DNA from 2 places in the Alkalihalobacterium alkalinitrilicum genome. Region 1 is predicted to be linked to the other one. Evidence: riboswitches for the same ligand, from Rfam matches in the RefSeq annotation. Region 1 holds a riboswitch; the other holds the start of a gene.
What was found. Region 1 has a riboswitch for S-adenosylmethionine ahead of BK574_RS04180 (hypothetical protein). Riboswitches for the same ligand answer to the same signal wherever they lie in the genome.
Positions count from the first base shown of each region.

Region 2: another riboswitch for S-adenosylmethionine. It lies ahead of BK574_RS21085 (methionine ABC transporter ATP-binding protein); the one in region 1 lies ahead of BK574_RS04180 (hypothetical protein).

Region 1 covers NZ_KV917368.1:860,587-866,584, forward strand. The annotation lists partial or broken gene BK574_RS04165 (glycoside hydrolase family 1 protein) at 1-1,010, shown strand, start outside; gene BK574_RS04170 (Cof-type HAD-IIB family hydrolase) at 1,080-1,943, shown strand; gene BK574_RS04175 (lactonase family protein) at 2,163-3,212, shown strand; SAM riboswitch class I at 3,344-3,453, shown strand; gene BK574_RS04180 (hypothetical protein) at 3,517-4,563, shown strand; gene BK574_RS04185 (M20/M25/M40 family metallo-hydrolase) at 4,622-5,998, shown strand, end outside.
Region 2 covers NZ_KV917368.1:4,351,439-4,357,436, forward strand. The annotation lists gene BK574_RS21055 (YhcN/YlaJ family sporulation lipoprotein) at 1-29, opposite strand, end outside; gene BK574_RS21060 (YutD family protein) at 498-788, shown strand; gene BK574_RS21065 (cytosolic protein) at 915-1,223, opposite strand; gene BK574_RS21070 (DUF3055 domain-containing protein) at 1,390-1,656, opposite strand; gene glpX (class II fructose-bisphosphatase) at 1,667-2,641, opposite strand; gene BK574_RS21080 (DUF86 domain-containing protein) at 2,884-3,330, shown strand; gene BK574_RS27675 (hypothetical protein) at 3,339-3,500, opposite strand; SAM riboswitch class I at 3,634-3,738, shown strand; gene BK574_RS21085 (methionine ABC transporter ATP-binding protein) at 3,973-5,016, shown strand; gene BK574_RS21090 (methionine ABC transporter permease) at 4,976-5,638, shown strand; gene BK574_RS21095 (MetQ/NlpA family ABC transporter substrate-binding protein) at 5,716-5,998, shown strand, end outside.

The DNA of each region.
Region 1 (5,998 bases):
TGGTGAAAAATTACGGTGGCTGGAAAAATCGCAAGTTGGTTGCATTTTATGAGCGTTTTGCAACAACGTTGTTCGAACGTTATCACAAAAAAGTGAAATATTGGATGACATTTAATGAAATCAACGTCAATCTTCACGCACCTTTTACGGGTGGAGGTTTGTTGTTTGAGGATGGAAAGAAAAATGAACAAGATATTTATCAAGCGGTACATCATCAGTTTGTAGGAAGCGCTCTTGCTGTAAAGGCTGGCCATGAAATTAATCCTGATTTACAGATTGGCTGCATGATTGCATCTATGATAACATATCCTTACACCTCGAAGCCCGAAGATATGTTTGCGGCTGTGAATCAAGATCGAAAAACGTTATTTTTCTCTGATGTTCAATCTAGAGGATATTATCCTTCTTATATTAAAAATTATTTTATTGAAAATAATATTAACATCCAGATGGAAGCAGGGGATGAACAAATTCTTCGCGAAGGAACTGTAGATTACATCGGCTTTAGCTACTACATGTCTTGTGTTGCTAGTACGGACCCAGAGCATATTAAGCTGCAAACTTCCGGAAACCTTTTAGCAGGTGTGAAAAACCCTTATTTAGAAGCTTCCGAATGGGGATGGCAAATTGACCCAGTGGGCTTACGGACTGTCTGCAATCAACTATATGATCGCTATGAAAAACCATTATTTATTGTCGAAAATGGACTTGGTGCCGTTGAAAAACTTGAAGAAGATGGGACCATTAATGATGATTACCGAATCGACTATTTACGAGCCCACATCCAAGAAATGAAAAAAGCAATAGGAGATGGATGTGACATTATCGGCTATACGTCATGGGGTCCGATTGACTTAGTCAGTGCCTCGACGGCTGAATTGAAGAAACGCTACGGCTACATTTATGTAGATCGTGACAGCGAAGGCAAAGGTTCAAACAAACGTTATAAAAAGAAGAGCTTTTACTGGTACAAAGAAGTGATTGCTTCGAATGGGGAACAATTAGATTAATTGAATTTTAACGATGTATGAGAATAGGTTATGAACTTATTCTCTTGTTTTCTAAGAGAGGTGGAGCTTATGAAATTAATTGCATCCGATTTAGACGGAACACTTTTAAATGAAGTTGGTGAAGTAAGTTCTGAAAATGCGGCAGCGATAAGAAAAGCACAGAGTCAAGGGATACTATTTGTTGTTGTATCAGGAAGATCGTACGAGTATGCCCGAAAGCCGCTTCAGAATGTGGGCATAACTTGTCCAGTCATTTGCACAAATGGTGCAGCGATCTTTTCAGAAGAGGGAAAGCTAGTGAAAAAATCACTTTTACATAAACGGCCTGCAAAACAGGTTCTTTCTACTTGTTTAGAAGAAGATGTTTATATGGAAATATTTACGAATAAAGGAGGGTTTTCGACTAATTATGAACGATATTTACAAGTCGTTCTTAATATTTTTGAAACAGCCAACCCTTCTATCAATAAAGAAACGGTTCTCCATTTTGCAGAGGCGCGTTTTAAGGATGAAAATATTATTGTCAACAATAACTTTGAAGAGATTATTGATGACGAAGAAGTGGAAATATATAAAATGCTTGCTTTTTCTAAACAAAATAGTCAGTTGGAGTCGATACGAGCTTCGTTAACATCTGTTGAAAAACTAGTAATAACCACTTCAGCAAGTGGAAACCTGGAGTTCAATGATATCGAAGCTCAAAAAGGAATCGCATTACGCCACTTTGCACAACATTTAGGAATTGACATGCGTGATGTCATGGCAATAGGTGATAATTTTAATGATGAGACGATGTTAAAAATGGCAGGCCTTGGTGTTGCAATGGGAAATGCATCTGAAGAAATTAAAGCATTAGCTGACGTGACGACGAAATCAAACATCGATCATGGCGTAGCCTTTGCTATAGAAGAAAGACTTCATAATCGTCTATAATAAAAAAACCTAAAAGTTATTTGAGCATTCAGAAGTAGAGGATTTAGAAGTGGATTCAGAAGCAGTGAATTTTAAAAGTAAAGAATTCAGAAGTAGAGGACTTAGAGGAATTTAATAATGTATTTAGAAGGTAGAGAATGAAGAAATAGAGCGTTTAGAATCATCTAGGTACTTCTTGAAGAATGAATTGGAAACCTGCTTGATCATGGAGGTATTAGAATGGAAAAAATAAAAGGTTATATAGGAACTTACACAAAAGGAGATAGCAAAGGAATTTATAGCTTCACTCTAGATTTGCAAGTACCGCAAATCCAAGATGTAAAGGTTGCTGCCTATATTGAAAATCCAACGTATTTAACAATCGATCGTACGAATAAATATCTCTATTCCGTTGCGAAGAAAGGTGAGACAGGTGGTATTGCTGTTTATACAATAGACGATATATCTGGTGACCTTCAACTTCTTGACAGTCAACTCGAAGAAGGCCCTAACCCATGTCATGTTAGTGTTGATAGTCAAAATAATTATGTGGTCAATGCTAATTACCATAAGGGTACTGTACAGTTAATGGGATTCAACAATAATAATGAGAAGATTTTATCTACTCTATCCACCGTTAAACACGAAGGATCTGGGCCAAATAAAGATAGACAAGAAAAACCTCATGTTCATTACTCAGGATTTACACCTGACGAAAAGTTTATTGTCGTAATCGATCTAGGTATTGATAAACTTATCACGTACGAAGTGAATGATGAAAAGTTAAATGAAGTAAATAGTCTATCGCTTCAGCCTGGAAGTGGACCTAGACATCTGGAGTTTCATCCCAATGGTCAATTTGCTTACCTTATGACTGAGTTAAGCTCACAAGTCATTACTTTAGCCTACGATAGGGAGAATGGAAGTTTTACAGAAGTACAACACACCTTAACTATTCCAGAAAACTTTACTGAAAACAACCAGGGGAGTGCCATTCATGTCTCATCTGATGGGAAATTTGTTTATGTCAGTAATAGAGGACATAATAGTATCGCTTCCTTTAGCGTTGATGAATCTGGTCACTTAACATTAATTGACTTTACTCCAACAGAAGGTGCATGGCCAAGAGATTTTGTATTAGATCCAACCGAAAAATTCCTAGTCGTTTCAAACCAAGAGTCCTGCAATCTTACTTTATTTGCAAGGAACACAACTACAGGAACCTTAGCACGAATACAATCGGATATAGCTGTCCCATATCCAGTATGTGTAAAATTTTTAAATACTTAATGGAAGACAGTAAAATTTCAACAAATAGATAAGCAAAGTTCGCTAGCAGAAGGTTTCTAGGTTGACTCTTAAAAAAACTAGATACCGCATTGTATCAACCCGCACATTGGATTATAATGGTATTAATTGAATAGTTATCAAGAGTGGTCGAGAGAACTGGCTCACAGACACCACAGCAACCTGCCAATGTATGAAGCAAGGTGCTACTACCAGCAAAGCCTATTGCTTTGGATGATAAAACGGAATTTAAACCCCTTTTGGCATCCGTGCTCTAAGGGGTTTTTATTGATGGAGGGGTCAGACGTTGTTATTAAGAAATCATTCGATTGAAGAGCTACTCGATTTAGAAGAGGCGCTTTTATTGGCTAAGGAATCAGAGGAACAGGATGGAACGTTTTCTAAGCTCATCTCAGTTTACGAGGCTTTGTATAGAAAAATATCGGACGATCGAAAAAGTGAATATTCCTATAGTTTAGAGGGGATTAAAAAGCGACTGATTTCGCACTTGGTAAAATATGGAACGTATTTAAAGACAGTCTATCAGAAGGATGATAGAGCTGCTGAAAGTTGTTTGAAAAAAGCGGTTCGATATGAACGGAATCTGCCCATTGTCTATTATCGATTAGGGTTTCTTGATTATAAAATGAAACGCTATGCTTCAGCGCTTCGGCATTTTCAAGCGGCTATTGAATATCAACAACAGAAAGAAAACTCAAAGTACGAGATGACGGATCAGCAGCTTTATAATTGTCATTTGTATTTGGCAAACTGTGGGCTTTTTATTGCAACAAAGGCCCAGGAAGATTTAAATACACTAGAGCTCAATATGAACATGGTAGAAGTACCGAATTATGAGCTATCGCCTTTCTTTGATTTTATCAAGGGGAATGACGAGTATCTAGAGCGCCATGCCTTTCAAATGGTCACAAGTAGTGGACGTCAATTTGCCAGCAAGGAGCAATGCGAGAGTAAGCTTGCTTCGAGAAACACGATCATTCTCGATTTTATTGGTCGTGAGCATTTGCTTATTTTTAATGAAAGAGAGTGCCGTTTAACGAAAAATCAAGCCGAGTTGCTTCGCTATTTTCTCATAAACAGTAGTAACGAGCAGCCTGTCACGAAGCATCATGTGTATGATTTGTTTTCAAGATCGGATGATAACGGGGAAATTCCTACGAATACTTTTACGCAAAATGTCATTCGGTTAAGAGCGAAGTTAACACAAGCAAACATCGATTTTCCAGTCATTGAAAACAAAGCAGGCGTCAATGAAACGGCTTATTTTTACAATCACTTCTTCCCGTTTTTGATCATGCATCGTAGTGATGAAACCTTTGTTTTAGATCAATGACAGGTCTGTCATTACCTTCCTGAGATAATAAAGCTATCAACGAAAGGGAGATGATAACATGAAAACATGGAATCAATTATTCGTACGATGTGGATGGGTACTGGTTGAAAAGGAAAAAGATGTGTTTGCGTGTAAAAATGAAACAGAGGTCAATCTTCAATTTCTATTTCAAAGTCTTGATAAGGCCAACATTCGTTATCATTTTAATAAAGGAGTACTCACGATTTTAAGTTCCATCATTTCAGAAGATCAATGGCTTGAAACAGTAGATTATGATTATCGAGGCAGAGGGGAAGGGCTATGGTTTGACTCTAGTAAAGAACAGCCGAAAATTCATGAGCTTGATCTTTTTATAAGTGGGATCGTACGGCAGGTGAACCGACTGGGGTATGAGACTTTAGGGTCTTGTGATGGTCACGGACGAAGAGCCGCACATGTGATGATATCGAAGGAAAAAAAGATAGAAGAGCTAGTAGAATTGTTGCTTGCTTTTGGATGTAAAAGCGTGAATTGGCGAGAACATCGAAACAGCTATCATCTTTCCCTTCACCTGAAGCAGCATGAACTCTTAGACCTTGCTGAAAATATGAGTCTAGTGGAAGAAAGTTGGTTAGAACAAGGCTATGAATTTATCAAACAGCAACGCTTTTATCACTTGCTGGAGCAGTTACTGAACATTCCAGGAGTAAGTGGTAATGAAGAACGGGTTAGGAAGTTTGTCATCGAAAAACTCACTCCTTACGTCGATCACATATCGGTCGACCGAGCAGGAAATGTATTAGCTGAAAAAATATACAGAGGTGGACATGGTCCCGTCATTTTATTCAATGCCCATCTAGATACCGTGTATGAAATCGAGCCAGGCCGAAAGATTGTCAAAAACGGAAACACTTGGTCTAGCAGTAAGGGAATACTAGGTGCCGATGACCGTGCCGGAATTGCGGTGCTGCTTCATACAGCAGAGTACCTCAGTCAGCATTCTTCTTTTAGCGGAAAAGTAAAGTTCATCTTTACGGTGGAGGAAGAATGTGGATTAGTCGGTGCAAGAGAGGTTGATGAGTATTTCCTTTGGGGCACAGATGCGGCCATCGTCGTTGATCGCCGTGGGACTGGGGATATTGTGACTTCATGCGGGGGCTATTTTCCGTTTTGTCATCCACAATACGGGGCCTTTTTTGAAGAAATTGCTGTGATAGAAGGACTGAACGGCTGGGCCACAACGAAAGGTGGCAGCAGTGATACGAGAATTTGGGCAGAGCACAGCATCGAGAGTGTCAACTTGTCTGCTGGTTACAGAAACGAACATACAGAAGAGGAAATTCTCGATGTAGAGGCTTGTTACGGCACAGCTCAATTGCTAGAAGAGGTCCTGCGAAATGATAAGAAATTAAGAGCGGTTTTAAGAGGAATTAAGCGGGAGCAATTCGCTGATACC
Region 2 (5,998 bases), 3.5 Mb from region 1:
ACACAAGCAGTAATCATTTTCTTTTTCATTAAGACGACCCTCCTTTTTAAACTCGTACGTAGAAGTGCTTTGTTATAACTTAGTTGAAAAATCTCTTTTATAGCTTGAGCGACTGAGTCGAATTTTACTGAATGAAAATTTTGGTTAATTTGAATTAGTGTGACCGTTATTATTGAGCATCGTATAACACGCCCCACAAAACGCTGTATGAAGTTTCACTTTACCCCGTTTAACTAGTACTAAGACTCTTTAACAAACTAATTAGAGTCAAGTGCGGGTAACAACCCGATTGGTTCAACTAACACACAGCACAAAACGCTGTATGAAGTTTCACTTTACCCCGTTTAACTAGCACTAAGACTCTTTAACAAACTAATTAGAGTCAAGTGCGAGTAACAACCCGATTGGTTCAACTAACACACAGCACAAAACGCTGTATGAAGTTTCACTTTATGGTAAAATAAGATGATGAATGAAGTAAAAGAGGTGAAATCTTTATGATTCGGGTACAAGGCGTGAGTTTTGAAGTGATAGAAGATGTTCGAGAGGCTTGGAATGAAGAAGAATTTATGGGACGTTATAGTGACGTTTTAAATAAATATGACTATATTGTAGGAGATTGGGGTTATAGTCAGCTCCGATTAAGAGGTTTCTTTGAAGATAACAATAAAAAGTCAAATTATGATAATAAAATCAGTACACTTTCTGAGTATTTATATGAGTACTGTAACTTCGGTTGTCCTTATTTTGTTTTGAAAAGAGTAAAGGAAGGGCGGAAGAGTTCTTAAGTATGAAGTAAGTACATAAAGAACATGATTCTAGCTGAAGGTTAGATTAAGTATTGTTATTTAAACAATCGATAACACCAATTGTAAACAGTGAGGGAAGTGTTAACCCTCACTGTTTTGTTGATTTTATTTAGTCGTATACGGTGGCTCTTCATTTTTATCAGGATCATCATGTGGCGGATGCGCTCCTGGAAATTGCCGAGGTAAATTTTGGTGTAAAGATTTAAACTCATAGTTGAAATTGCTGTACGATCTCTGCCCCTCATGCCAAGGCGTACTTTTTCCCAATGGATAATCTGAGGGAGACCCATAGGGGCCATCAGGTAAATCTTCTGGGAAAACAAAATTACGTAGCGTCTCGACATTTGAAAAGTCTGTATATGATGCTTCGGTTGGTTGTTCTTTATCTTTCCGCTGTGGGTGTTGTTCATCCATAAAAAAACCACCTCCTATCGGTTAACTTGCCCGATGATGGTGGTTTTTAGCCTCTAAGCAAAAGCTTAAAACAGTTTAGTCTCAATTTATCGGTAAATCATCCTATTTGTCACAAGTAACGAAACTTCTGTCCAGCCGTTTTAGCCTTACCTTTTTGAAAACTCTTTTACATCATTTCTTGTAAGAAAGATCGTAGCTCTTCCGCGTCTTCATCATTAAGCTTGTATACATGCTCTAAATAGCCTGGTTCTTCTAAATCATCTTGTCCAATAATCGCAAAACGATTCGATTGTATATCGAGGACAAGCTGTTTTCCATAATGCTTTGTTGTTTTAATTATTGCTAGATCAAAGCGTTGGTTTTCTCCCATAAAACTTACGTAGCGGGCTTTTGTTGTTTCTTCTTCATCGTACAAAAAAAAGCGTTCAGACATTTTATCACCTCTATGAATTATGCATTTGTAAATGTGGTTTATATTCCAAATGATGGTGTGCTTTAATATATCGTACCGTTTTTGTTTTTGCACGCATCACAATGGAATCGGTTTCAACTAAGTCGCCACCTAAAAAGCGGACACCTTGTAGTAATTCGCCAGAGGATACACCTGTTGCTGCAAAAATGGCATCATCACCACGAACGAGATCATCGAGCGTCAAAATCTGATGTGGGTCTTCTAGCCCCATCTTCTTACAACGGTCAAATTCTTCGTCGTCTTGTGGCTTAAGACGTGCTAGCATGTCGCCGCCGAGTGCTTTTATCGCAGCAGCTGAAATGACACCCTCTGGCGCACCACCAATACCAACAAATAAATCGATCCCTGTATGAGGTAATGCTGTCGCGATAGAAGCTCCCACATCACCATCACCGAATAATTTTACCCGTGCACCTTTTTGACGAACTCTTTCGATTAATTCTACATGACGTTCACGTTCTTGAATGATGACGGTTACATCGTGTATACGCTTATTCGTCATTTTTGCAATAATATCAATCGTTTTTTCAATGGGGTCATCAAGTCGGACGAGCCCTGCAGCTTTTGGACCGACGGCTATTTTTTCCATATACATATCTGGGGCATGAAGAAGTGTTCCTTTATCAGCGACGGCAATAACCGCCATTGCATTTGGATGACCTTTGGCGACAATGTTTGTTCCTTCCAAAGGATCGACGGCAATATCGACTTCAGGTCCGTTACCACTTCCCACTTTTTCACCTATATAAAGCATTGGCGCTTCATCTAATTCACCTTCACCAATAACAACTTCCCCATTGCAATTGACTGAATCAAACATCGCACGCATTGCTGTTGTGGCCGCATCATCTGCTTCATTCTTTTTTCCACGGCCAAGCCATTGTGCTGATGCAAGAGCAGCTGCTTCTGTAACTCGGACGATCTCTAATGCTAGTTCACGATCCAATGTATTCTCCTCCAGTTCGTAGCTCTATATGTTCAATCATGTTTAATCATAACAAAATCATCATTAATAAGGAAACAGTATGAACAAATAAAGTGAAAAATTATTGAAATACGTAGGTTTTTACGGAAATATGTTATACTATTTATTAGAAAAGCATCAGTTGTTACTTCAAGCTTTGCGTAAAGATGTATAGTGATAACTGATACTAACAGCCTAAAAAAAAGAACGTCGGGTGATATAAAATGTATTTTGTAGATCGTGAAAAAATTGAAACTACGCTTAGTCATATTGAGGAATTATTAAATTTGTATCGAAATCAAACAACGTGGGAAAGCGTTATTGAAAAATTGGCGTTAGAAAGAATTGGTCATAATTTGATTGAGTCCATCATTGATGTGGGAAATGCAATGATTGACGGCTTTATTATGCGAGATCCAGGCAGTTACGAAGATATTATAGATATTCTAGAGGACGAAAAAGTAGTTGTACCGAGAATTGCAGAACAGCTAAGAAATGTGATTCGTTTGCGAAAACAACTAGTACAAGCATACGTAACCGTAGATCATCCTATTTTAGTTAACGTTTTAATAGAAAACTTATCTGCTATTGAAGCATTTCCAGAAGCGGTTCGTCATTATCTTGAGTCAGAACTAGGACCAGTATCAGCTTTTTTACCAAAAGAAGAATAATCTTAGTTCTAATCCATGAAGTCATTTGTACAAGCAGGTCGATGTTCAAAAGTTTGTGGTGTGGGATAGAGCGGTACACGGCGTGCTGCTCTTTTTTGCGTTGCCCACATAACGTTTGAAGAACTTCCGTTGTCTTTTTCCTCCTCTTCATTTTCTTCACCATTTTTCACCCTGAAATGTGTTGGTTTTACACATGTGTATATTTTCTGACTATTCGTATAATTTATTATATCAAAAAAATAACATTGACATTATTATGTTTTTTATTTATGATGAATTCATTCTTAAATTTCTAAAAATTAAATCTTATCAAGAGAGACTGAGGGAATAGGCCCAATGACGTCCGGCAACCGCCATTTTGGCATGGTGCTAACTCCTACAGAATACTTTCATTCTGGAAGATAAGGCTACGATATGTTCGTGCTGTTTCTTTCTATGTAGGAGAGAAGCTTTTTTTTATTCATTTTTTGGTAGTTTATTAAAGCGTTAAAACACTGATGGGTGTCGGGATGAATTGTTAGTGGATATTAGGAACATTAACGAAAGACTTTCATATCAAAATGAGAGCCACTCCAGGCATACATCGTAAAAAAACCAAGTTATCAGATGTGTAAATATGGAATTAGGAAAGAAGGTGCTTCTATGATCGAAATAAACAATTTAGTTAAAGAATATAAAACAAAAAAAGGAACGGTCATTGGCGTTGACCAGGTCTCCCTAACAATTGAAAAAGGTGAGATCTTTGGAATTGTGGGGTATAGTGGGGCTGGGAAAAGCTCATTGTTACGTTGTTTGAACTTAATGGAAAGACCGACTTCAGGTGAAATAAAAGTCGATGATGTAAACCTTGTTGAACTTAATAAAAAAGAGTTAAGAGAAGCAAGACAAAAGATTGGGATGATCTTTCAGCATTTTCACCTTGTTAGCTCAAAAACCGTGTTTGAAAATGTCGCATTTGCGCTCAAGGCGGCTAATAAGTCAAAAAGCGAAACCGAAACACGAGTCAATGGGCTGTTAGAGATGGTTGGTCTTGCTGATAAGAAGGACCAATACCCTTCTCAATTAAGTGGAGGGCAAAAGCAAAGGGTTGGAATTGCGCGTGCTCTAGCGAATGAACCTAAAGTTCTTTTATGTGATGAAGCTACATCAGCGCTTGATCCGAAAACAACCAAGTCCATTCTTAATCTCTTAAAAAAGATTAATCAAGAACTAGATTTGACGATCGTATTAATTACACATGAAATGGAAGTTGTAAAAGAAATTTGTGATCGAATGGCCGTTATGCAAAATGGACAAGTCATTGAAGAAGGTTCCGTTTACAATACGTTTGCTCATCCTAAAGAAGAACTGACAAAAGATTTTATTCAAAGTGTTTTACAATTTAACCTTCCAGAAGCTTTAACTAATAGCTGTAATGGAACGATCATTAAGATCCAATTTCATGGAGCGATCGCTGGAGAGTCGATTGTATCAGATGTGCTGCAAAGATTTGCAGTTAAGGGCAATATCTTGCATGGTAAGATCGAATATATAAAAGAAACTCCACTTGGCATTTTTATTATGGAGCTAAATGGAAACGAAAGCGAAGTCGAGAATGCCATTAATTATTTAGTTGAACGTACACAAGGAGTGGAGGTGATTCAATATGGTAGAAGCAGTGATCGCGTTGTTGCCGGAGTTAAATAAAGCATTTCTAGAAACACTTTATATGGTTTCGATTTCATTATCGATTGCCGTTATTGTTGGTCTTCCGCTCGGCATTTTATTATTCGTTACGGATCGTGATTTATTTTTAGAAAACAAAATTTTGAAATCGATCCTTGGAGTAGTTGTTAACTTAATTAGGTCGGTTCCATTTATCATCTTACTTGTCGCTTTGTTACCTTTAACGCAGTTGATCACAGGAACGACGATTGGACCAACAGCAGCATCGGTTTCCTTATCTGTAGCCGCTATACCGTTTTTTGCGAGAATAGTAGAGGCGGCGGTCAGGAAAATTGATAAAGGGGTCATCGAAGCCGCGATTGCTTGTGGAGCAACCCCTTGGATGATTATAAAAGATGTGCTATTACCTGAGTCGAAATCGGGAATCATTCAAGGATTAACGATCACAACGATCAGCCTAATTGGTTACTCAGCCATGGCAGGGATTATTGGCGGTGGTGGAATTGGTGATTTAGCTGTCCGCTTTGGGTATTATCGTTATGACAATAATGTAATGTTTACGACCATTATTATTCTGATTTGTCTTGTACAATTTATCCAATATACGGGTGATTTCATCGCGAAACGAGTAGATAAACGATAAACATTAAATAAGTATTTAACGATTAGCAGTAGCTAAAGTTTAAATAAAATAATAAACAACTAGAGAGGAAGAACCAAATGAACAAATTAAAATTATTCATTTTTGCCATTGTAGCAGTAGGTCTTTTAGCTGCATGTTCAAGTAATTCTGAAGATGCAAGCGCTGAATCTACTAATGGAGGAACAGAGCAAGCTGAGGATAAAGGAAAGCTAACGATTGGAGCAACAGCTGGTCCTTACAGTGATATGGTGACAAAAGCGATCAAACCGATTTTAGAAGAACAAGGTTACACGATTGAAGTAAGAGAATTTAGTGATTATGTACAACCTAACTTGGCCCTTGGAAATGGTTCGATTGATG